Regions from separate parts of the Mesorhizobium sp. WSM4830 genome, predicted to be linked through region 2. Evidence: riboswitches for the same ligand, from Rfam matches in the RefSeq annotation. Region 2 holds a riboswitch; each other region holds the start of a gene.
The links. Region 2 has a riboswitch for thiamine pyrophosphate ahead of thiC (phosphomethylpyrimidine synthase ThiC). Riboswitches for the same ligand answer to the same signal wherever they lie in the genome.

Region 1: linked by a shared signal. The riboswitch ahead of thiC (phosphomethylpyrimidine synthase ThiC) and the one ahead of thiC (phosphomethylpyrimidine synthase ThiC) in region 2 are both predicted to bind thiamine pyrophosphate.
Region 3: linked by a shared signal. The riboswitch ahead of thiB (thiamine ABC transporter substrate binding subunit) and the one ahead of thiC (phosphomethylpyrimidine synthase ThiC) in region 2 are both predicted to bind thiamine pyrophosphate.

Annotation. Positions count from the first base shown of each region.
Region 1 is NZ_JBVVQI010000019.1:53,386-60,674, reverse strand. Features, by position in the region: gene AC0L2Y_RS22650 (hydroxymethylpyrimidine/phosphomethylpyrimidine kinase) at 366-1,178, opposite strand; gene AC0L2Y_RS22645 (thiamine phosphate synthase) at 1,169-1,774, opposite strand; gene AC0L2Y_RS22640 (thiazole synthase) at 1,771-2,544, opposite strand; gene thiS (sulfur carrier protein ThiS) at 2,546-2,743, opposite strand; gene thiO (glycine oxidase ThiO) at 2,712-3,713, opposite strand; gene thiC (phosphomethylpyrimidine synthase ThiC) at 3,710-5,545, opposite strand; TPP riboswitch at 5,648-5,764, opposite strand; gene AC0L2Y_RS22620 (porin) at 6,008-7,168, opposite strand.
Region 2 is NZ_JBVVQI010000001.1:512,140-519,428, forward strand. Features, by position in the region: gene AC0L2Y_RS02585 (hydroxymethylpyrimidine/phosphomethylpyrimidine kinase) at 205-966, opposite strand; gene AC0L2Y_RS02590 (thiamine phosphate synthase) at 957-1,562, opposite strand; gene AC0L2Y_RS02595 (thiazole synthase) at 1,559-2,332, opposite strand; gene thiS (sulfur carrier protein ThiS) at 2,336-2,533, opposite strand; gene thiO (glycine oxidase ThiO) at 2,502-3,503, opposite strand; gene thiC (phosphomethylpyrimidine synthase ThiC) at 3,510-5,339, opposite strand; TPP riboswitch at 5,440-5,556, opposite strand; gene AC0L2Y_RS02615 (Fic family protein) at 5,727-7,271, opposite strand.
Region 3 is NZ_JBVVQI010000037.1:13,335-20,623, reverse strand. Features, by position in the region: gene AC0L2Y_RS30115 (M48 family metalloprotease) at 1-561, opposite strand, end outside; gene thiQ (thiamine ABC transporter ATP-binding protein) at 815-1,606, opposite strand; gene thiP (thiamine/thiamine pyrophosphate ABC transporter permease) at 1,603-3,204, opposite strand; gene thiB (thiamine ABC transporter substrate binding subunit) at 3,462-4,475, opposite strand; TPP riboswitch at 4,519-4,633, opposite strand; gene AC0L2Y_RS30095 (thiamine diphosphokinase) at 4,752-5,396, shown strand; gene AC0L2Y_RS30090 (ABC-F family ATP-binding cassette domain-containing protein) at 5,398-7,218, shown strand.

The sequences.
Region 1 (7,289 bases), on a different contig from region 2:
GCCCGTGGTTGTGCAACCGAGTCGAGCGATGGGTAAACGGAAGCTTCTCAAGGCTCAAAGCACCTACTGCAAAGGCCGGTGGTCAGACGATCTCGCTTCCTTAAGAGCTGGTGGCGTCTAACTCTGCAGATGTACTCCACCGATCCGAGCAGGGGCGTCCCCGGCTCTTGGCCGACGATCTGACGATAGGTTGCCACGCTCACCAGGAGCTGCTCACGGGCAGCGGCCAATTGCGCCGCGGCAGAGCCGCGCGAAGCGTCGGCCTGAGCGAGGTCAGTACGTGTAGCCCTCGCCGACCTTAAAGCGCGAACGCGCAGCTCGCGCCTGCTCCGTCAGGAACCGCACGTTTTGGTGCGTCAGCACCGCTACCTCCGGTCGCGAACGACGTTCATAGACCTGGGCCAGTGAGCCGCTGTCGCGGTGGCCGCCTTCTTCTGCAGCTTCTCGAAAACAAACCGCTTGCCTTCGCGCACGCTGTCTTCGAGCGGCTTCGCCTTCGCCAAATGCGCCGCAATCGCGCTGGCCAGCATGCAACCTGTTCCGCGCATCGATGCGGCAAGGCGCGGTGTATCGACGTAGATGGGTTCATGATCGGAGCGCAATAGAATATCGGTCGATCGGGGTCCCGAGGCATGCCCACCCTTGATCAGCAGGGCCTGAGGGCCGGCGGCCAACAATCTTTGTCCCTGTTGGAGTGCACCGTCCTCATCCACTGCCAGTTCGGAGCCAATAAGGCGTGCCAGTTCGGGAAGGTTTGGCATGACAAGGCAGCAAAGCGGCATCAGATCGCGCTTCATCACGGCGATAGCGCCTGCCTCTAGGAGCGCCCGGCCTGAGGTGGAGGCCAGCACTGGGTCGAGTATTACCGGCACTTGCGGGTATTTGCGCAGCACAGCGGCAACGGCAACAACGATATCGGCATTCGCCAGCATGCTGATTTTGATGGTCGCCACATTGTTGGCCCGCAGCGCGGCGCGCATCTGATCGGCGACCAGGCTCGGTGGAGAATGATGAATTTCCATCACGGCGTCGTGCGTTTGCACCGTTAGCGCAGTGACGGCCAGACAGGTGCGCACGCCAATGGATGCGATCGTTTCGATATCGCGTGCTATTCCAGCACCCCCGCTGGAATCCGACCCCCCAACGACAAGCACATGCGGTTCTCGTCTCATCGCCATCGGTCCGTCTTTTCGATCCACTCCCTGGTGCGCGCTTCGGGATCGGAGCTCAACGCGATGTCCGTGACCACTGCCGCGCTGTCGGCGCCGGCTCCAAAGACGCCGTCGAGGCGGCCAGGGTTGAGGCCGCCGATAGTGATTAATGGGATTGGCGCCACCCGCCGCTTCCACTCGCTGATTCGCTCTAGCCCTTGCGGTGCCCACTTCATTTTCTTCAAGATGGTGGGATAGATCGGACCCAGCGCAACATAGTCGGGATCGGCAAAAATGGCGGTTGCCAGCTCGACATGATCATGCGTGCTCAACCCGAGCCTGACACCGGCTGACCGTATCCTTGAGAGGTCGGCGGTTTGCAGATCCTCCTGGCCGAGATGCACGAAGTCGCAGCCCTCCTCGATTGCCAGGCGCCAATGATCGTTGACGATGAGCTGGCTTTTATGTTGGGCACACAAGGCCTTCGACTTGCGGATCTCCGCGCGCAGCCGGGCTTCGTCCATGGTTTTAATACGAAGCTGAACCAGCTTGACGCCGAGCGGCGCCAGCCGTTCGATCCAGGCAGCGCTGTCGACGATCAGGTAGAAGGGATCGAGCTTCATGAAAAAACCGCCCTGCCGATCGTCGGTGTCGATGGCACGGCGACGTCGCGCGGTTCGAGCATTCCGGAAAGGAAGGCTTCGCGGCCGGCTTCGACTGCCTTGCCGAATGCGCGCGCCATGCCGACTGGATCGGCCGCCCTGGCGACTGCCGTGTTCAGGAGCACGGCGTCAAAGCCGATTTCCATGACGGTTGCCGCATGCGACGGCCGCCCGAGGCCAGCGTCCACAATCAGCGGGACGCCAGGGAGATGTCCGCGCATCAAGCGCAGAGCCGTTATGTTGATCGGTCCGAGAGCGGAACCGATCGGTGCGCACCACGGCATCAAGACCTTGCAGCCCGCCTCCAGCAGCCGCTCGGCGACAACAAGGTCGTCGGTGGTATAGGGGAACACCGAAAAGCCGTCCTCGCACAGGATGCGGGCAGCTTCGACCAGGCCGAACACATCAGGCTGCAGCGTGTCGTGGTTGCCGATCACCTCGAGCTTGATCCAGGTCGTCGCGAACACCTCGCGCGCCATTCTCGCCGTTGTGACCGCTTCCTTGACGGAGTGGCAGCCGGCCGTGTTGGGCAGGATTCTTGTGCCAAGCGAGCGGATCAGCGACCAGAACTTTTCGCCGTCCCTGCCGCCGGCCATCTCACGCCGCAGGGATACGGTCACCACCGAGGTGCCCGATGCCTGGACCGCATCGGCAAGGATGGCGGGCGATGGATATTGAGCCGTGCCGAGAAACAGCCGAGAGGGAAGCGTCGTCCCGAGAAGCTCGAACATGCTAGCCTCCCTGCATAGGTGAGAGGATTTCGATCCGGTCGCCGTCGCTCAACTGGAACTCCGCCCGGTTGGCTTTGTGCACGAGGTCGCTGTTGACGGCCGTCGCCAGCCAATCGCCTTCGTAGTCGAGCGCGGCAAGCAGTTCGGCCAGCGTTGAGGCGTCAATCTCAAGCGCTTGGCCGTTGACGATTAGTTTCATTGGCGAGCTCCAAGGTTTTGTCATGACTGAAGACGAGTTCGGCCGCCTGGCGCGCCATGGCGGGAGCGAGAAGAAAGCCATGGCGATAAAGCCCGTTGATCGCGACGGTGTTTCCGCGTGCTTCGACACGCGGCAGATTGTCGGGAAAGGCTGGACGGACGCCGACACCGGTTTCAACGATCTCGGCCTCACCAAAGGCCGGATGGAGGGTATAGGTCGCGCTCAAAAGCTCCATCATGGAACGCGCCGTGACCCGTCCAGCGGACTGGCTCTCGATCATCGTCGCGCCGGCCATGAATTGGTGGTCAGTTCGCGGCACTACGTAGAGCGGAAAGCGCGGATGAAGCAGCCGGACCGGGCGCGAGAGCGAGACATCCGGCGTGCGCAGGATCAGCATCTCGCCACGAACGCCGCGCAGTCGGTCGTCGACGGCGGCAATCCCCGTGCAGTCGATCCGGCGATCGAAACCGGAGCCAAGCCGGGCGTCGGCGCCGAAGCGGAACTCGACGCCCATCTCTGCCAGTCTGTCATGCAGTGCCGCCATCGCCTGGCGCGGGTCGAGATGGGCTTCGTCGGGGAAGAGCAATCCACGACGGAAGCGGCCGGCGAGGTCGGGCTCCAGCAACGCGATTTCGTCTTCATCGACGCGCTTTTGCCCCGAGGTGCGGCTGGCGAACCGCTCGAGTTCGCCGTTGTCACGAGGCGCGGCCACAACCATTGTTCCGGCCCGTGTGAGCTGGTCAGGCGTCGCCGCATCCCACCAGTCCGCGGCGTTGCGTCCGAGATCGAGCACGGACTGCTCGGCGCTTTCACGCTCGCACCAGGGCGCCAGCATGCCGCCGGCGAACCACGACGCATTGCCGCCGAGGGCATCTCTTACCTCGGCAACTGTCACCGCCGCGCCGCGCGTGGCGAGCTCGAAGGCAGCGGTGAGGCCGGCGACACCCGCCCCTTTGACCAGCACCCTCATGACGGCTCATGCGCCTCCGGCATAAACGATGCGCCGGTCTCATCCGCGGACACGTAGAGATCGCCGCCTTCGCGATATTTCGCCGCCATCGCCGCCATGCCCTCCTTCTGCGCCTCGCCGCGGATGTCGTGGGAAATGCGCATCGAACAGAATTTCGGCCCGCACATCGAGCAGAAATGCGCCAGCTTGTGCGCCTCCTTGGGCAAGGTCTGGTCATGGAAGGACCGCGCGGTTTCCGGATCGAGCGACAGGTTGAACTGGTCCTCCCAGCGGAACTCGAAGCGAGCGCGCGAAAGGGCATCATCCCTGACCTTCGCCGCCGGATGCCCCTTAGCCAGGTCGGCGGCATGAGCCGCGATCTTGTAGGTGATCACGCCGGTCTTGACGTCGTTTCGATCGGGAAGGCCGAGATGTTCCTTCGGCGTGACGTAGCAGAGCATGGCTGTGCCGAACCAGCCGATCATGGCAGCGCCGATACCTGAGGTGATGTGGTCATAGCCCGGCGCGATGTCGGTCGTCAGCGGTCCAAGCGTATAGAACGGCGCCTCGCCGCAGACGGCGAGCTGCTTGTCCATGTTCTGCTTGATCTTGTGCATAGGCACGTGGCCAGGGCCTTCGATCATCACCTGGCAATCTTTGGCCCAGGCGATCTTCGTCAGCTCACCGAGGGTCTCCAGCTCTGCGAATTGCGCCGCATCATTGGCATCGGCGATCGAGCCCGGACGAAGGCCGTCGCCGAGCGAGAAGGACACGTCATAGGCGCGGCAGATGTCGCAGATCTCCTCGAAATGCTCATAGAGGAAGCTTTCGCGGTGATGGTGCAGGCACCATTTGGCCATGATCGAGCCACCGCGCGAGACGATGCCCGTGACCCGGTCGACGGTCAGCGGGATGTAATGCAGCCGCACGCCGGCGTGGATGGTGAAATAGTCGACACCCTGTTCGGCTTGTTCGATCAACGTGTCGCGGTAGACCTCCCAGGTCAGGTCCTCGGCGATGCCACCAACCTTTTCCAGCGCCTGGTAAAGTGGCACCGTGCCGATCGGCACCGGCGCATTGCGAACGATCCAGTCGCGGATGTTGTGGATGTTGCGGCCGGTCGACAGGTCCATCACCGTATCGGCGCCCCAGCGGATCGCCCAGACCATTTTGTCGACCTCTTCGGCCATCGAGGAGGTGACCGCCGAGTTGCCGATATTGGCGTTGATCTTGACCAGGAAATTGCGGCCGATGATCATCGGCTCGCTCTCGGGATGATTGATGTTGGCGGGAATGATCGCCCGTCCGCGCGCCACTTCCTCGCGCACGAATTCCGGTGTGACGAAGTCGGGGATAGCGGCGCCAAATGCCTCGCCGTCGCGCTCAAGCTTGCCGCGCAGCATCTCACGACCAAGATTCTCGCGGATGGCGACGAACTCCATTTCAGGCGTCATGATGCCGGCGCGCGCATAGGCAAGCTGGGTCACCGCCTTGCCCTGCTTGGCCCTGAGTGGCCGGCTGCGAATGGGAAACTCCGGCGTCAGGCGCTCGCCCGCCGCAAATCCGTTGTCCTCCGGCCGGATGTGGCGGCCCTCATAAGCCTCGACATCACCGCGCGCTGAAATCCATTCGTGACGAAGCCGGGCAAGACCCTTTTCGATACTGATTTCGACGGTCGGGTCGGTGTAGGGGCCGGACGGATCGTAGACGGTGACGGCCGGCTCGTCGGCCGTCGGATGGACGGAGATTTCGCGCATCGGCACCCTGATCTGCGGGTGGATGGCACCGGGCTTGTGGATTTTCCGGGAGGCGGGCAACGGTCCCGTCGAGACGGCGGGAGTGAGGGCATTCATCTGAGGCTCCTTTGCTCAAGCATTGGAGATCCAGTTCTGTGCCGGAAGGATGAAAAGACGCTTCTGTTGACCTGCCGAAACAGGACCTCGGGCGTAAACTCCCGCAAAGCGCTTGCACCGTCCCTACGCCAGTATGAACTGGATCAGGTTCAACGGGTCACTGCGCCGCGAAAGCCAGCAGTATCTCAGCCCCTTGCCGGGACTCCCCTGGTGAATGCTTCAGGTTGAACGGGCCGGCGCCGATTTGTCAAGCGCATTCGGGCCGAGGCGATGATCGGTAGCCGGTCAGACCATATGTCGGCGACAAACCAGGCGTTGGAGACGAAGACAGGGATAAGGGGTCGCAAACGGTTGAACTAAAGATCGGTCCTTATGATGATTACGCCTTCAATCGGCACCGAAGGTTTGCGCGTAAATCGCCTTCGGGCGATCCGCTGGGGCGCCGACACCAGATGGAGTTGTTTAAAATGAGCTTTGGAATCGGAGTATGCCGCCGAGGCTGTTCTTTTTGCCGACGTGAGTCCAGTTCACGCGGGAATGGTCGACCGCGCCGGCGCCGAAGTTGCTGTAGTGGTCGTAGTCGACTTCGGCTGTGACTGTGAAACCTGGAACGACCAAGTAGGCGACGTTTGCAGCCACACCAGAGTTCCAGAACTGATCACCCGAGACCTGAAGGTTGAACGAAGTTTTCTCGTTGAGTGTGTAAGTGGAGCCGGCCCAGAAAGCCCAGTTGCCGCTCCAAGTTTTGTAGAAGCCGCGACCGTGAGCGGCGACTGCATTGGTTGGGTCATCATTGAGATTGCCAATGGAGCCATAGCCGAACATTCCGAATAGCGACAGGTCATCTGTGACATTGAAATCGACGCGGACCTTGCCGGCCAAAGCATCGTAGTTGCTGTCACGGGCGATTACGCCGGTGATCGCGCCCCAGCCCTGCGTCTGTTTTACGCCGAAGACGACGTGCGGAACATGGCTGTCGATAGTACCGACTACACCCGACCCTTGTTCAAGTGAAACCAGAGCCGAAAAGCCATTGCCGGCATCGAAGTAATACTGGGCCACGTTGGTATCGAAGTCGCCGTACGGAACGAGTACGTTATTGAGGACGTTCCCGGCGTAGCCTGTAAACGTGTCGAAGGCCGACTCGTCCTTACCAACTCGGAGGCCACCAAGCTGAATCCAGGCGGAAGCCAACTTGACGCCGCTGTTGAAGCCATAGTTCTGAGGGCTGTCCGGACCCGGATGAGCGTTGCGGTTGCCGAAGTTCACGCGGTTTTCAGTATAGGTCTTCAGTGCGCCGAGTTCGGTCTCCTGGCGCGTCCAAGTTTTGAACGTGAAACGCGTGTTGTTTCGCCAGGTGCCCCGAGCCTCGCCAGGGCTCCCATCGGTGGTTCTTGCCCCGTCATAGGATCGGACATCGCCGAGGCCGACGTCGTAACGGATGTAGCCGCCGATGCGCAGGCAGGTCTCGGTGTCGGGGATATGGAAGTAGCCCGAACCGTAGACGTCGCAGATCTTGACGTATTCGGTCGGGTCCGGCGCAGAGACTTGGTCCGCCGCGCGAGCGACGGAAACGGAGATCAGGGCCGCAACTGAGCCGAGAAGAAGGCTGCTTACGTTCATTCCGGATCTCCATTCAAAGGTTAAAAGATAATCATCAAGATGAGTTCTCGTGAATGCTAAAAGTGCGCAATTGAACGTTTGAAACTTTTGTTGCACAAAAACGAACTGCTCAAACGACTGG
Region 2 (7,289 bases):
AAGAGCACGGCCAGCCGATTAGAGCCGAAGCTCAAGCCTTGTCGTTTGCGTATTTTGCCGCCACCCTTGGTGACATTACTGTCACGAGCTCGGGTTGAACTGTCATGTTGTTGCGATGTTTCATCGGATAGTTTGTGCCAGCCAGGAAGACGCTCAGAATCCAACGTACTAGCAGCCAAAGCTGCTTGTACCACATAACCGGGTTCATTCTGCTCCATTCTTCTGAAACGTGACGAAGATAAGCCGCTTGCCTTCGCGCACGCTATCTTCGAGCGGCTTCGCCTTCGCCAGATGCGCCGCAATCGCGCTGGCCAGCATGCAACCTGTTCCGCGCATCGATGAAGCAAGGCGCGGCGTATCGAATTGGATGGGCTCATGATCGGAGCGTAACAGAAAATCGGTCGATCGGGGTCCCGAGGCATGCCCACCCTTGATCAGCACTGCCTGCGGGCCGGCGGTCAGCAGTCTTTGTCCTTGTTGGAGCGCACCGTCCTCATCCACTGCCAGTTCGCAGTCAATAAGGAGCGCCAGTTCAGGAAGGTTGGGCGTGACCAGGCAGCAAAGCGGTATCAGATCGCGCTTCATGGCGGCGATAGCGCCTGGTTCTAGTAGAGCCCGGCCTGAGGTGGAGGCCAGCACTGGATCGATTACTATCGGCACCTGTCGATTTTCGCGCAGTACGCCGGCAACCGCAGCGATGGTCTCGGCTGTTCCGAGCATGCCGATCTTGATTGCCGCCACTTCCTTGGCCTGCAGCGCGGCGCGCATCTGACCAGCCACCAGGCTTGGTGGGGAATGATGGATTTCTTTCACGGCGTCGTGCGTTTGCACCGTTAGCGCTGTGACGGCCAGACAGGTGCGAACGCCAATGGATGCGATCGTTTCGATATCGCGTGCTATTCCAGCGCCGCCGCTGGAATCCGATCCGCCAACGACAAGCACATGCGGTTCTCGTCTCATCGCCATCGGTCCGTCTTTTCGATCCACTCCCTGGTGCGCGCTTCGGGATCGGAGCTCAACGCGATGTCCGTGACCACTGCCGCGCTGTCGGCGCCGGCTCCAAAGACGCCGTCGAGGCGGCCAGGGTTGAGGCCGCCGATAGTGATTAATGGGATTGGCGCCACCCGCCGCTTCCACTCGCTGATTCGCTCTAGCCCTTGCGGTGCCCACTTCATTTTCTTCAAGATGGTGGGATAGATCGGACCCAGCGCAACATAGTCGGGATCGGCAAAAATGGCGGTTGCCAGCTCGACATGATCATGCGTGCTCAACCCGAGCCTGACACCGGCTGACCGTATCCTTGAAAGGTCGGCGGTCTGCAGATCTTCCTGGCCGAGATGCACGAAGTCGCAGCCCTCCTCGATTGCCAAGCGCCAATGATCGTTGACGATGAGCTGGCACTGGTGCTCGGCGCACAGGGCCTTCGCCTTCCGGATTTCGGTGCGCAACCTGACCTCATCTGTGGTCTTGATGCGCAGTTGCACCAGCCTGACGCCAAGCGGCGCTAGCCGCTCGATCCAGGCAGCGCTGTCGACGATCAGGTAGAAGGGATCGAGCTTCATGAAAAAACTGCCCTGCCGATTGCCGGCGTCGACGGAACTGCGACCTCGCGCGGCTCGAGCAGCCCCGAACCGTAGGCTTCACGACCGGCTTCGATCGCCTTGCCGAATGCTCGCGCCATGCCGACCGGATCGGCCGCCTTGGCAACCGCCGTGTTCAGGAGCACGGCGTCAAAGCCGAGTTCCATGACGGTCGCTGCGTGCGACGGCCGTCCGAGGCCGGCATCCACGATCATGGGAACGTCGGGGAAATGTCTGCGCATCGAGCGTAGCGCCATGATGTTGATCGGCCCGATGGCGGAACCGATTGGTGCGCACCACGGCATCAGGACCTTGCAGCCCGCCGCAAGCAGCCGCTCGGCGACAACAAGATCGTCGGTGGTATAGGGGAATACTGAAAAGCCGTCCTCGCACAGGATACGGGCGGCTTCAACCAGGCCGAACACGTCAGGCTGCAGCGTGTCGTGGTTGCCGATCACTTCGAGCTTGATCCAGCTCGTGCCGAAGACCTCGCGCGCCATTTTCGCGGTGGTGACCGCTTCCTTGACGGAGTGGCAGCCGGCCGTGTTGGGGAGGATTCTCGTGCCGAGCGCGCGGATCAGCGACCAGAATTTTTCGCCAGCCCTGCCGCCGGCCATCTCACGCCGCAGGGACACGGTCACCACCGAGGTGCCCGATGCCTTGATGGCGTCGGCAAGGATGGCCGGCGAAGGATATTGAGCCGTGCCGAGAAGCAGCCGGGAGGGAAGGGGCATTCCGAAAAGTTCGAACATTGTCTAGCCTCCCTGCATGGGCGAGAGGATTTCGATCCGGTCGCCGTCACTCAACTGGAACTCCGCCCGATTGGCTTTGTGTACGAGGTCGCTGTTGACGGCCGTCGCCAGCCAATCGCCTTCATAGTCGAGTGCGGCAAGCAGCTCGGCCAGCGTGGTGGCGGCAATCTCATGCGCTTCGCCGTTGACCATCAATTTCATGAGCAAGCTCCTTGGTTCCGTCTTGATTGAAAACCAGGTCGGCAGCCTGGCGCGCCATGGCTGGGGCGAGGAGAAAACCGTGGCGATAGAGCCCGTTGATCGCGACGGTGCTTCCGTGGCTCTCGACTTGTGGCAGGTTGTCCGGAAAGGCCGGGCGAACACCGGCGCCGGTCTCAATGACGCCAGCCTCACCGAATGCCGGGTGGAGAGCGTACGCCGCTCCCAAAAGCTCCATCATTGAACGCGCCGTCACCGGTCCGGTGGACCGGCTCTCGATCATGGTCGCGCCGATCATGAAACGGTGGTCGGTGCGCGGCACCATGTAGAGCGGAAAGCGTGGATGAAGCAGCCGGACCGGGCGCGACAGTGAGACATCGGGCGTGCGCAGGATCAGCATCTCGCCGCGAACGCCGCGCAGTCGGTCATCGACCGCGCCTATCCCCGTGCAGTCGGTCTGGCGATCGAAACCGGAGCCAAGCCGGGCGTCGACGCCGAAGCGGAATTCGACGCCCATCACCGCCAGCCTGTCATGAAGTGTCGTCATCGCCTGGCGTGGATCGAGATGGGCCTCGTCGGGGAAGAACAGCCCACGGCGGAAGCGGCCGGCGAGGTCGGGCTCCAGCAACGCGATTTCATCTTCATCGACGCGCCGATAACCCGACGTGCGGGTGGCAAAGCGGTCGAGCTCGCCCGTATCGCGCGGCGCGGCCACGACCAGTGTTCCGGCCCGCGTCACCTGGTCAGGCGTCGCCGCATCCCACCAGTCCGCGGCGTTGCGTCCGAGATCGAGCACGGACTGCTCGGCGCTTTCACGCTCGCACCAGGGCGCCAGCATGCCGCCGGCGAACCATGACGCATTGCCGCCAAGGCTGTGCCTTGTCTCGGCAACGGTCACAGCCGCGCCGCGCGTAGCGAGCTCGAAAGCTGCGGTGAGGCCAGCGACGCCGGCCCCTTTGACCAGCACCCTCATGATCGCTCATGCGCCTGCGAAAGGCATAAGCGCTGCGCCGGTCTCTGCCGCCGGCACGTAGAGGTCACCGCCATCCCGGTACCTCGCCGCCATCGCCGCCATGCCCTCCTTCTGTGCCTCGGCGCGGATGTCATGGGAAATGCGCATGGAACAGAATTTCGGGCCGCACATCGAGCAGAAATGCGCCACCTTGTGCGCCTCCTTGGGCAAGGTCTGGTCGTGGAAGGATCTTGCGGTTTCGGGATCGAGCGACAGGTTGAACTGGTCTTCCCAGCGGAACTCGAAGCGCGCGCGGGAAAGGGCGTCATCCCGGACTTTCGCCGCTGGATGGCCCTTCGCGAGGTCGGCGGCATGCGCCGCGATCTTGTAGGTGATCACGCCAATCTTGACGTCATTGCGGTCGGGAAGGCCGAGATGTTCCTTCGGCGTGACGTAGCAGAGCATGGCGGTGCCGAACCAGCCGATCATCGCCGCGCCGATGCCGGAGGTGATGTGATCGTAGCCCGGCGCAATGTCGGTCGTCAGCGGTCCAAGCGTATAGAACGGCGCCTCCCCGCAGACAGCGAGCTGCTTGTCCATGTTCTGCTTGATCTTGTGCATCGGCACGTGGCCAGGCCCCTCGATCATCACCTGGCAATCCTTCGCCCATGCGATCTGCGTCAGCTCGCCCAACGTTTCCAGCTCGGCGAATTGCGCCGCGTCGTTGGCATCGGCGATCGAGCCCGGACGGAGCCCGTCGCCGAGCGAAAAGGACACGTCATAGGCCCGGCAGATGTCGCAGATCTCCGCGAAACGCTCGTAAAGGAAGCTTTCCCGGTGATGGTGCAAGCACCATTTGGCCATGATCGAGCCGCCGCGCGAGACGATGCCCGTGACCCGGTCGACGGTCAGCGGGATGTAGTGCAACCGCACGCCGGCGTGGATGGTGAAATAGTCGACGCCCTGTTCGGCCTGTTCGATCAGCGTGTCGCGGTAGACCTCCCAGGTCAGGTCCTCGGCAATGCCGCCCACCTTCTCCAGCGCTTGGTAGAGCGGCACCGTGCCGATCGGCACCGGCGCATTGCGCACGATCCAGTCGCGGATGTTGTGGATGTTGCGGCCGGTCGACAGGTCCATCACCGTATCGGCGCCCCAGCGGATCGCCCACACCATCTTTTCCACCTCTTCGGCCATCGAGGAGGTGACCGCCGAATTGCCGATATTGGCGTTGATCTTCACCAGGAAATTGCGGCCGATGATCATCGGCTCGCTTTCGGGATGGTTGATGTTGGCGGGAATGATCGCGCGTCCGCGCGCCACCTCCTCGCGCACGAATTCCGGCGTGACGAAATCGGGGATCGCCGCGCCGAAGGCTTCGCCGTCGCGCTCGAGCTTGCCGCGCAGGATCTCGCGGCCGAGGTTCTCGCGGATGGCGACGAACTCCATTTCAGGCGTGATGATGCCGGCACGCGCATAGGCAAGCTGGGTCACGGCCTTGCCTGCCTTGGCCCTCAGGGGCCGGTTTCGGACTGGAAACTCCGGTGTCAGGCGTTCGCCCGTGACGAATCCATTGTCTTCCGGCCGGACATGGCGGCCCTCATAGGCCTCGACGTCACCGCGCGCCGTGATCCATTCGTGACGAAGCCGGGCAAGACCCTTCTCGATGCTGGTTTCGACAGTCTGGTCGGTATAGGGGCCGGACGGATCGTAGACGGTGACGGGCGGCTCGCCGGCCGTTGGATGGACGGAGATTTCGCGCATCGGCACCCTGATCTGCGGGTGGATGGCACCGGGTTTGTGGATTTTCCGCGAGGCGGGCAGCGGTCCCGTCGAGACGGCGGGAGTGAGGGCATTCATCTTGAGGCTCCTTTGCTCATGCATTGGAGACCCAGTTCTGTGACGGAAGGATGAGACGCTTCTGTCGACCTGCCGAAACAGGACCTCGGGCGTAAACTCCCGCAAAGCGCTTGCACCGTCCCTACGCCAGTATGAACTGGATCAGGTTCAACGGGTCACTGCGCCGCGAAAGCAAGCAGTATCTCAGCCCCTTGCCGGGACTCCCCTGGTGAATGCGTCAGGTTGGACGGGACGTCTCCGGTTTGTCAAGCGCGTTCTGGCCGCGGCTGATCGGCGGCTGGTCAGACCGTGCGGAAAAAATCGCGCATGTCTCGGCGACAAGTCAAGCGTGGGAGATGAAGACAGGGACAAGGAATCGCAAACTGTCGGACTAAAAATCGATCCGCCTCAATGGGAACCAAAGGTTTGCGCGTAGATCGCCTCGATTCTTCCTGCCTCGTCACTGGTCAGCGCGGAGAATTCCTTTTCGCGCTCGCGGTTCGACAGATGGCCACCATTCTGGTGAAGGAAACGGAAGAGCAGGGCGGCCAACCGCTCGGGCATGTCGATAAAGGCGTCCACCTGCTGCCGAAATTGGGCGTAGCGCTGCAGAAACGCGGTTTCCTCGGGAAGGTCCCGTTCGATCGTCCGCTGAACGCAGGCATAGAGGAATTCGGCGTGCGGGGTCGCATCGAAGAACCGGTAGAAATCACCGGTGTCATTCAGCACCCGGACGTTGAATTGCGGCGTCGGTTCCCATTCCACCCACGGCAGAAGGCGCTGCGAATAGCTCTCGAGCACGCCCCTGTACTCGTTGATCTGGTCCAGGATCGCGGCCGAGACGGGAAAGACCACTCCCGGCGGATTGAAGCCGCGCGTGGCAAGGACGTGGTGGATTAGGTAGCGGTGAATGCGGCCGTTTCCGTCCTCGAACGGGTGGATGTAGACAAAGCCGAAGGCGAGGATTGCGGCGGCTATGACCGCATCAAGGTTTTGCGCGGGGCCCTGATCGAAGGCCGCCATTCCATCGATTAGCCGCGGCAGGTCCTCGGGCCGAGCGCTGATGTGATCGGGCAGGGGCGTGCCGTTGTCTCGGTCATGCTCACCGACGAAACCTCCTTCTTTTCGGAAGCCAAGTCTTACGAAACGGGCGTCGCCAAGTACAATTTTTTGCAGACGTAGCAGCTCATCGCGATCGATCGGCCAGCGGCCGGCTTCGCCGATGGCGCGGCCCCAGCGCTGGATGCGATCTTGCGGCGGGCGCTCGCCCTCGATCGCATAGCTTGATCGCGAGTCTTTGAGCAAAAGAAAGGCGGCGGTCCGAGCAAGGAGGTCGCGCGGCACGTCCGCCACGATTGCCTCCGCGCGCCGCGGCAGTTCAAGGCCAATGAATTTTTCGAGAGTCTTGGTTCGGAACACCAGGGGGCAGAACTCAGGCGTGCCGGGGAGATTGTCCTTTATGCGGTAGCGCGAAGCGGTCTTCTCGGATCCGGGCCACTGCAGCTCGGGATCGACAACCGGAACGTATCGTCCGGCCGCCGCGTCCGGCAGATCGAGACGTGTGCCCGTCAGCCATTCAGATAGAAACCAGATGCGGCGGGCATAACTGCCTGTGGGGCTTTCACGGACGAGCGCCTCGATCGGTGCGGGACCGGTCACCTGGAACAGCCGTTTGAGGACGGCAAGGTCGAGCCCCTCGTACTTGAGCGCGAAGGTCAGATGGCCTTCGAGTGTTGGATGTGGGGCATGGCGGGGCGTCATGATCCGCCAGCCATCCCGTTCGGTAATGCGATGATGCTCGCCAGTGGCCGACAGGGTCCGGGGCAAGGGCACGGCGAGCTCGTAAGCTCCGATCAGGGCGCTGTACCCGGCCGGGGTCACCATCTCCGGAAGGCGGATTTCCTGAAAAACGATAACAGGACCTGAAAATTGGTGCTTCTGCGCCACAGGCATGAAAAGGGGATCCTTTCA
Region 3 (7,289 bases), on a different contig from region 2:
CAGCCTCAGCTTGCCGCGGATCAGCGCCGCCTTGGCCGTCGGGTTGTCGCCGAGCACGTCAGAAACGACCTTGGTCGCCAACCCCTCTTCGGCCTCCAACTGCTGGCGCTGCAGGCCGTGGTTGGCCGTAACGTGGCCCATTTCATGCGCAATGACGGCGGCAAGCTCGGCTGAATCATTGGCCAACGCCAGCAGGCCGCGGGTGATGTAGAGATAGCCGCCCGGCAGCGCGAAGGCATTGACGTTGGGCGAGTTGAGGATGGTGATGCGGTAGGTCTGGGTCGGGTTGGCCGACACCACGGTCAGTCTGCCGACGATCTTGGCCACCATGCGCTCGAGCTTGGGGTCGGAATACTCACCGCCATAGGTGGCAAGGATGCGCGGGTGCTGCGCCTTCGCCAGTTGGGCGAGCTTGCTGTTGGCGGCGACATTGTCGACCGTGATCGGCTTGTCGGAGGGCTGGAAGCCCGATTCCTGCACGTCGGGAGGCGTGAACATCTGGCAGCTTGCCAGCGCCAAGGCAAGACCGGCCAGCGCCAGAAAGCGCGCCAGCGGTTTCACTCTCCGATTGTCGATGCCGGTCGGCAGATCGGCTTCCTTTCAAGTCCTGGGACGTGATCGCGAAAATCGGGCGCGATTTCCGGAAAGCATCACGCGCAAAATCAAGTGCTACGGCGTCCTTCGTGCGTCCGACAGATACGAGGCAGCAAGGCCAAATCACGGTCTAGGCCGGACCAGCTCCTGGGGACCTAGCCACACTACCTCGACCATGGCAAGCAAGCGCCGCTTCGCCTTCCGCCGGTTTGACCATAAATTATGTCCGCTTCCGGGCAACATCTCGTGATCCAGCCGCAAACGGACCCGAGCCGATATAGCGTCGGAATGCCTCCGGGCCAGCCCCGACGAAAAAATCGGCGGCGGTGCCCGTCGCGGCAACCGTGCCACCATCCAGGAAAACCATGTTTTGGCCGATGCGGCGCGCATCGTCCGGCTGGTGCGTGACGAACAGCACCGTCATGCGCTGCTCCGAATGGACGTCGGCCACCAGGTCGAGCATGTCGTCGCGCAGTGCCGGTCCGAGCGAAGCGAACGGCTCATCGAGCAACAGCACCGGCCGGTCGCGCACCAGGACCCGGGCGAGCGCGACGCGCTGCCGCTCGCCGCCGGAGAGTTCGCTCGGCAGCCGGCTTTCCTTGCCGGCAAGGCCGACGCGCTTCAGCGCTGCGGCGATTGCGGCGCGGTCAGCCTCGCTCAGCCTGAGCGAAGGCGAGCGGCCGAGCCCAACATTCTGCCCGACGGACAGATGGGCAAACAGGTTGTTTTCCTGGAACACCATCGATACCGGCCGCGCTGAAGGCGGCGCAGTGCTGACGTCGGCGCCGCCGATCAGCACGCGGCCCGACCGCGGCGTCTCGAAACCGGCCGCCAGATTGAGCAGCGTCGACTTTCCCGACCCGCTCGGCCCCATGATGGCGGTGATCTCCGACGCCGGGAAATCGACATCGAACATGAGCGGCGTTTCACCATAGCTGAACGAGACGTTGTCGAGCCGCACCGCCGCGCCTTTTTCCACCGAAATCGACCGTTCCGGGCTGATCGGCATCATGATTTCTCCCTCTTTCCCAGCCAGTCCGCGGTCAGCACCAGCGCCAGGCAGACAAGGCCGAGCAGCAGCGCCAGCCCGGCCGCATCCTCGGTGCGGTAACTGCCCATGCGCGCCAGCAGCAGATAGGGTAAGGTCTGCACGGAATCGCTGCCGAACAGCGCAATGACGCCGAGATCGCCGAGCGACAGCGCCATGGCGAAAGCGAATCCGGTGGCGAGCGGCCGCCGCAGCGACGGCCAGTCGACCAGCCGCAACCGGTTCCAGCCCGAGATACCAAGCTGTGCACAGAGCCGTTCGTGGCGTTCGCTCGCCGCGTCATAGGCAGGGCGGATGGCGCGGATGGCGAACGGCATCGCCATCACCGCATTGACCGCAACCACCATGACAGGGGCGATCGCAAAGACATCGCTGACGGCGCGCAAGAGCAGGAACCAGCCGGCGCCGATGACGATGGGCGGCACCACCAGGACGAACCCCGCACCGGTGTCGGCCAGATGTTCGAGCAGTGTCCGCCGGCCTGTCCGCCGGGTGAGCGCCAGCGCCCGGCGCGCCATGACCAGCGACAGCGACAATGCCACAGAGAGCAGCGCCGACAAGAGGGAGAGTCCAGCACTGGTCGCCGTCGCTTGCCGCACCGCGCTCTCGCCGGCCAGTCGACCGAGATCGGCGCCAAGCCCGGCTGCCAGCGTCGCCGCCATCGGCCCGGCGACAAACAGCAATGCCAGCCCGATCACCAGCGCGTTCAGCACGGTCTCGGCCGCACCGGCTGAAAAATACCGGCGCGGCGCCACCGGCAGATTGGCGTCGCCGGTCACATTGGCGCCGAGCCGTGTCAGTGCCAGCACGACCACGAAGGTCAGCGCAATTTGCAACAAGGTCAGCGTCACCGCCCGCGCCGGGTCGAAGTCGAAACGCAGCGCCTGGTAGATGGCAACCTCCAGCGTCGTCGCGCTGGGTCCGCCGCCGAGCGTAAGCACGATGGTGAAAGAGGTGATGCACAGCATGAAAACGAGCCCGGCGATGCCCGGCAGGGCCGCACGCAGCGGCGGCCATTCGATCAGCCGAAAGGCCGGCGCAGCGCCCATGCCAAGCTGGCTCGCCAGCCGCCATTGGTTGGCCGGCACGGTCTGCAATGCTTCCAGGAACAGCCGCGTTGCCAGCGGCAGGTTGAAGAAGACATGGGCAACGAGGATGCCCGACAGGCCGTAGATGCCGGGCCAGCTCTGGCCGCCTAGCGCGCCCAGCGTGCCGGCAAAATACCCGGCACGGCCGTAGAGCGCCAGGACACCGAGTGCGGCAACAATGGCCGGCAGCGCCAGCGGCAGGGCGAAAAGCTGCAGGATAAAGCCTCGCCCGAGAAACTGTGGATGCCGCGACAGGGCGCGCGCGACGAACAGCGCCGGTGCAACGGAGAGCAGGGTCGAAAGGACTGCCTGCCAGAGCGTGAAACGGGCGACGCGCAAGAGATAGGAATCGAAAGCGGCGCCGGCGCCGGACGGGTCGCGCATGGCTTGCAGGATGAGACCTGCGAACGCCCCGCCGATCAGCAGCGCGATGGCTGCGAGCGCGACGATGCCGGCAGTGACGCGGGAGTCCACTGATGACGCGCGTTGCACGCTACACCGCCCGATTCGAGATTCTTAGCGAGGACAGCGTTCCTTCGCGCCCCCCTCTGTCCTGCCGGACATCTCCCCCACGAGGGGGGAGATCGGCTGTCACTTCGGCCTTAGCCAATTTCCAACGTTGCAGGACTGAGCGAGACGCCGAAGCTGCCAATCTCCCCCCTCGTGGGGGAGATGTCCGGCAGGACAGAGGGGGGCGCCGTAGAGTGACCACCTTGATCAGCTCGCCACGACTACTTGCTCATCGCCGCAAGCCACTCATCGACCCAGGCCTTGCGGTTGGCCGCGACTTCCTCCGGGCTGAACAGCAAGGTCTTGGTCGGTTTGACAAGCTTGTCGAACGCCGGATTGAGCGGCTTGTCGGTCTTGCCGGCCGGGAACATCCAGTTGGTTTCGGGAATGACATCCTGGAATTTCGGTCCGGTCATGAAGGCAATGAACTTTTCCGCCAGCGGGTTCTTCGCGCCCTTGGTGGTGATCCCCGCAACCTCGATCTGCAGATATTCGCCCTCCTCGAAGGACGCTGCCTGGTAGCGCTCGGTGTTTTCGGCGACCATGTGGTAGGCCGGCGAGGTGGTGTAGGACAGCACCATCGGCACCTCGCCCTTGGTGAACAGGCCGTAGGCCTCGCTCCAGCCTGGCGTCACCGTCAGCACCTTCGCCTTGAGCTTGGCCCAGGCTTCGGGCGCCTTGTCGCCATAGACCGACTTGACCCACAACAGCAGGCCAAGGCCCGGCGTAGAGGTGCGCGGATCCTGGATGACGATCTTGTCGCCGGCATTGCCCTCGACCAATTCCCTGAGGCTTTTCGGCGGGCTCTTCAGTTTTTCGGTATCGTAGACGACGGCGAAATAGCCATAGTCGAACGGCACGAAAATATCGTCGCTCCAGGCTCCCGGGACGCTGACGCCCGACACGGCGCCGTGTGGCGAAAACAGGCCGGTTGCCTTGGCGTCGGCGGTCAAATTGGTATCGAGGCCAAGCACGATATCGGCCTTGGTCGCGGCGCCTTCCAGCTTCACACGATTGAGCAGCGCTACGCCGTCGGCGACCGAGACGAATTCAACGACGCAGCTGCATTCGGCCTCGAAGGCCTTCGTCACAGCGGGTCCCGGACCCCAATCGGCGGTGAAGCTTTCATAGGTATAGACGGTCAGCTTATCCTGTGCCGATGCCTGCCCTGGCAGGGCGAGCGCGGATGCCGCAAGCAGGATAATCGAGACAACAGAGTGAAAAAAACCGCGCATCGGCGCCTCCTTCGTTCGCGTTGAAAGGAATTGAGGCGTCGGGCTGTCCGAAACGTCTAATCCCTCCGCCGGTACAAACCGGATCAGGTTCAGCGGGTTGGCAGTCTTGCCTCTCAGCCGGTCCGCGAAAATCGCGTCCGGCACCCCGTTAGAGCGTTGCGACACATAGGCCCGGCCGAAGTGCTGCGCAAGCGGAAGTTTGCCGGACATCCAAAGCCCAGCCTTCTGCCGTTTCATCTTCCGTTTCCGGGGCAGGGCTGGTAAGGGCCACGAGATATGAGCAAATTCACCATCCTGCTTGGCGGCGATCTCATCCGCACGCCGCTGCTCGACCGCCAGGTCGAAGGCTCGCGCGTCATCGCCGCGGATGCCGGCATCGGCCATGCGCGCATGCTGGGCCTCAGGCCGGAACTCTGGATCGGCGATTTCGATTCGGTGCCTGCCGATTTGCCGGAGGATCTGGCCGCCGTGCCACGGCAGGTGTTTCCCGCCGAAAAAGACAAGACCGACGGTGAACTCGCTATCGCCGCCGCACTCGAATGCGGTGCGACCAGCCTTGTGCTCGCAGGCGCCTTCGGCGGCAAACGCACCGACCACATCTTCCTGCATCTGGCGCTGAGCGTCCGGCTGGCGGAAGGCGGGACGGAAGTGCTTTTGACCAGCGGCGCGCAGGAAGGCATTCCCTTGCTGCCGGGAAAGACTGACTTCGACTATGCCGACGGCACGCTGTTTTCGGTGCTCGGCTTCTCCGATCTCGCCGGCCTGAGCGTCACCGGTGCCAAATGGCCGCTCGACCATGTCGAGGTCGCGTTCGGCTCGTCGCTGACCATTTCCAACGAGGTCAGGGGCCGGCTGGAAATCGCGCTGGCCAGCGGCCGCGCGCTGCTGCTCGCGCATCCTTTTCCCCTACCCGAAAGCTGACATGGCGCCGCCACTTCTCAATCTCGACGGGATAAAGCTGACCTTCGGCGGCACGCCGCTGCTAGACGGTGCCGCCCTGACGGCCTCAGCTGGCGACAAGATCGCCCTGGTCGGCCGCAACGGCTCTGGCAAGTCGACGCTCCTCAAGATTGCCGCCGGGCTGATCGAACCGCAGGACGGCGAAGTCTTCCGCCAGCCTTCGGCGACCGTGCGCTACTTGCCGCAAATTCCCGACATGGACGGCTTTGCGACCGTCCGCGCCTATGTCGAGGCAGGGCTCGGACCCGCCGACGATCCCTACCGCGCCACCTATCTGATGGAGCATCTCGGCCTGACCGGCGAGGAGCGGCCGAACGACCTCTCCGGCGGCGAGGCGCGGCGCGCCGCCCTCGCCCGCGTCATGGCGCCGGAGCCCGACATTCTCCTCCTCGATGAGCCGACCAATCATCTTGACCTTTCGGTTATCGAATGGCTGGAGGAGGAGCTTGCCCGCACCTCCTCGGCACTGGTCGTCATCTCGCATGACCGTCGTTTTCTCGAGCGCGTGTCGCGCGCCACAATCTGGCTCGACCGCGGCCAGACCCGCCGTCTCGACAAGGGCTTTGCCTTTTTCGAGGAATGGCGCGACACGGTGCTGGAGGAGGAAGAGCGCGAGCAGCACAAGCTCGGTCGCCAGATCGTGCGCGAGGAGCACTGGCTGCGCTATGGCGTGACAGCACGGCGCAAGCGCAACATGCGCCGGCTCGGTGAGTTGCAGACCATGCGCCAGCGCTTTCGTGGTCATCGCGGCGCCGAGGGTGCGGCGACGATGACAGCCAGCGACGCCGCCGAATCCGGCAAGCTGGTGATCGAAGCCAAGAACATCGAGAAGAGCTTTGGCGATCTGACTGTGGTCAAGGGATTCTCGACCCGCATCCAGCGCGGCGATCGCGTCGGCCTGGTCGGGCCGAACGGCGCCGGCAAGACGACGCTGTTGAAGATGCTGACCGGCGAATTGAAGCCGGACGCAGGTACGGTGCGGCTCGGAACCAATCTGGAGATCGCCACGCTCGACCAGAAGCGCGAGGCCGTCGATCCGCAGGAGACACTGGCGCAGTATCTCACCGACGGTCGCGGCGAGAACCTCGTCATCAATGGCGAGCAGCGCCACGTCGTCTCTTACATGAAGGACTTCCTGTTCAAGCCGGAACAGGCGCGCACGCCGGTGCGCGAGCTTTCGGGCGGCGAGCGGGCCCGGCTGATTCTCGCCCGCGTTTTGGCACGGCCGGCAAACCTGCTTGTGCTCGACGAGCCGACCAACGACCTCGACATGGAGACGCTGGAACTGCTGCAGGAACTGGTCGCCGGCTTTGCCGGCACGGTGATCCTGGTCAGCCACGATCGCGATTTCCTCGACCGCACCGTGACCAGCATTATTGCGCCGGATGGTGACGGCCGCTGGATCGAATATGCCGGCGGCTATTCCGACATGCTGGCGCAGCGCGGCGGCACCAGGCTGGATGACCGCAAGGCGCGGCCGAAGGTAGAGACCAGCGAGGCGATGGCTGCAAGCAGGACCAACGCGGCCGCTCCCAAGGGCCCGGCCAAGAAACTGTCGTTCAAGCAGAAATTCGCGCTGGAAACCTTACCCAAAAAGATCGAAGCGGTGTCGGCCTCGATCTCGCGGCTGGAGAACAACATCGCCGATCCGGCCTATTACGAGCGCGACCCGGCCTCGTTCCAGAAGACGATTGCCGCGCTCGACAAGGAGCGCGTCACACTGGCAGCGCTCGAGGAGGAATGGCTGGAACTCGAGATGCTAAGGGAAGAGATGGAGAGGTAATTCGCGAGTTCGAGCACCTTGTCATTGCGACTAGACAGAAATGCGCATATATTATGCGCATGCTGTGGAGG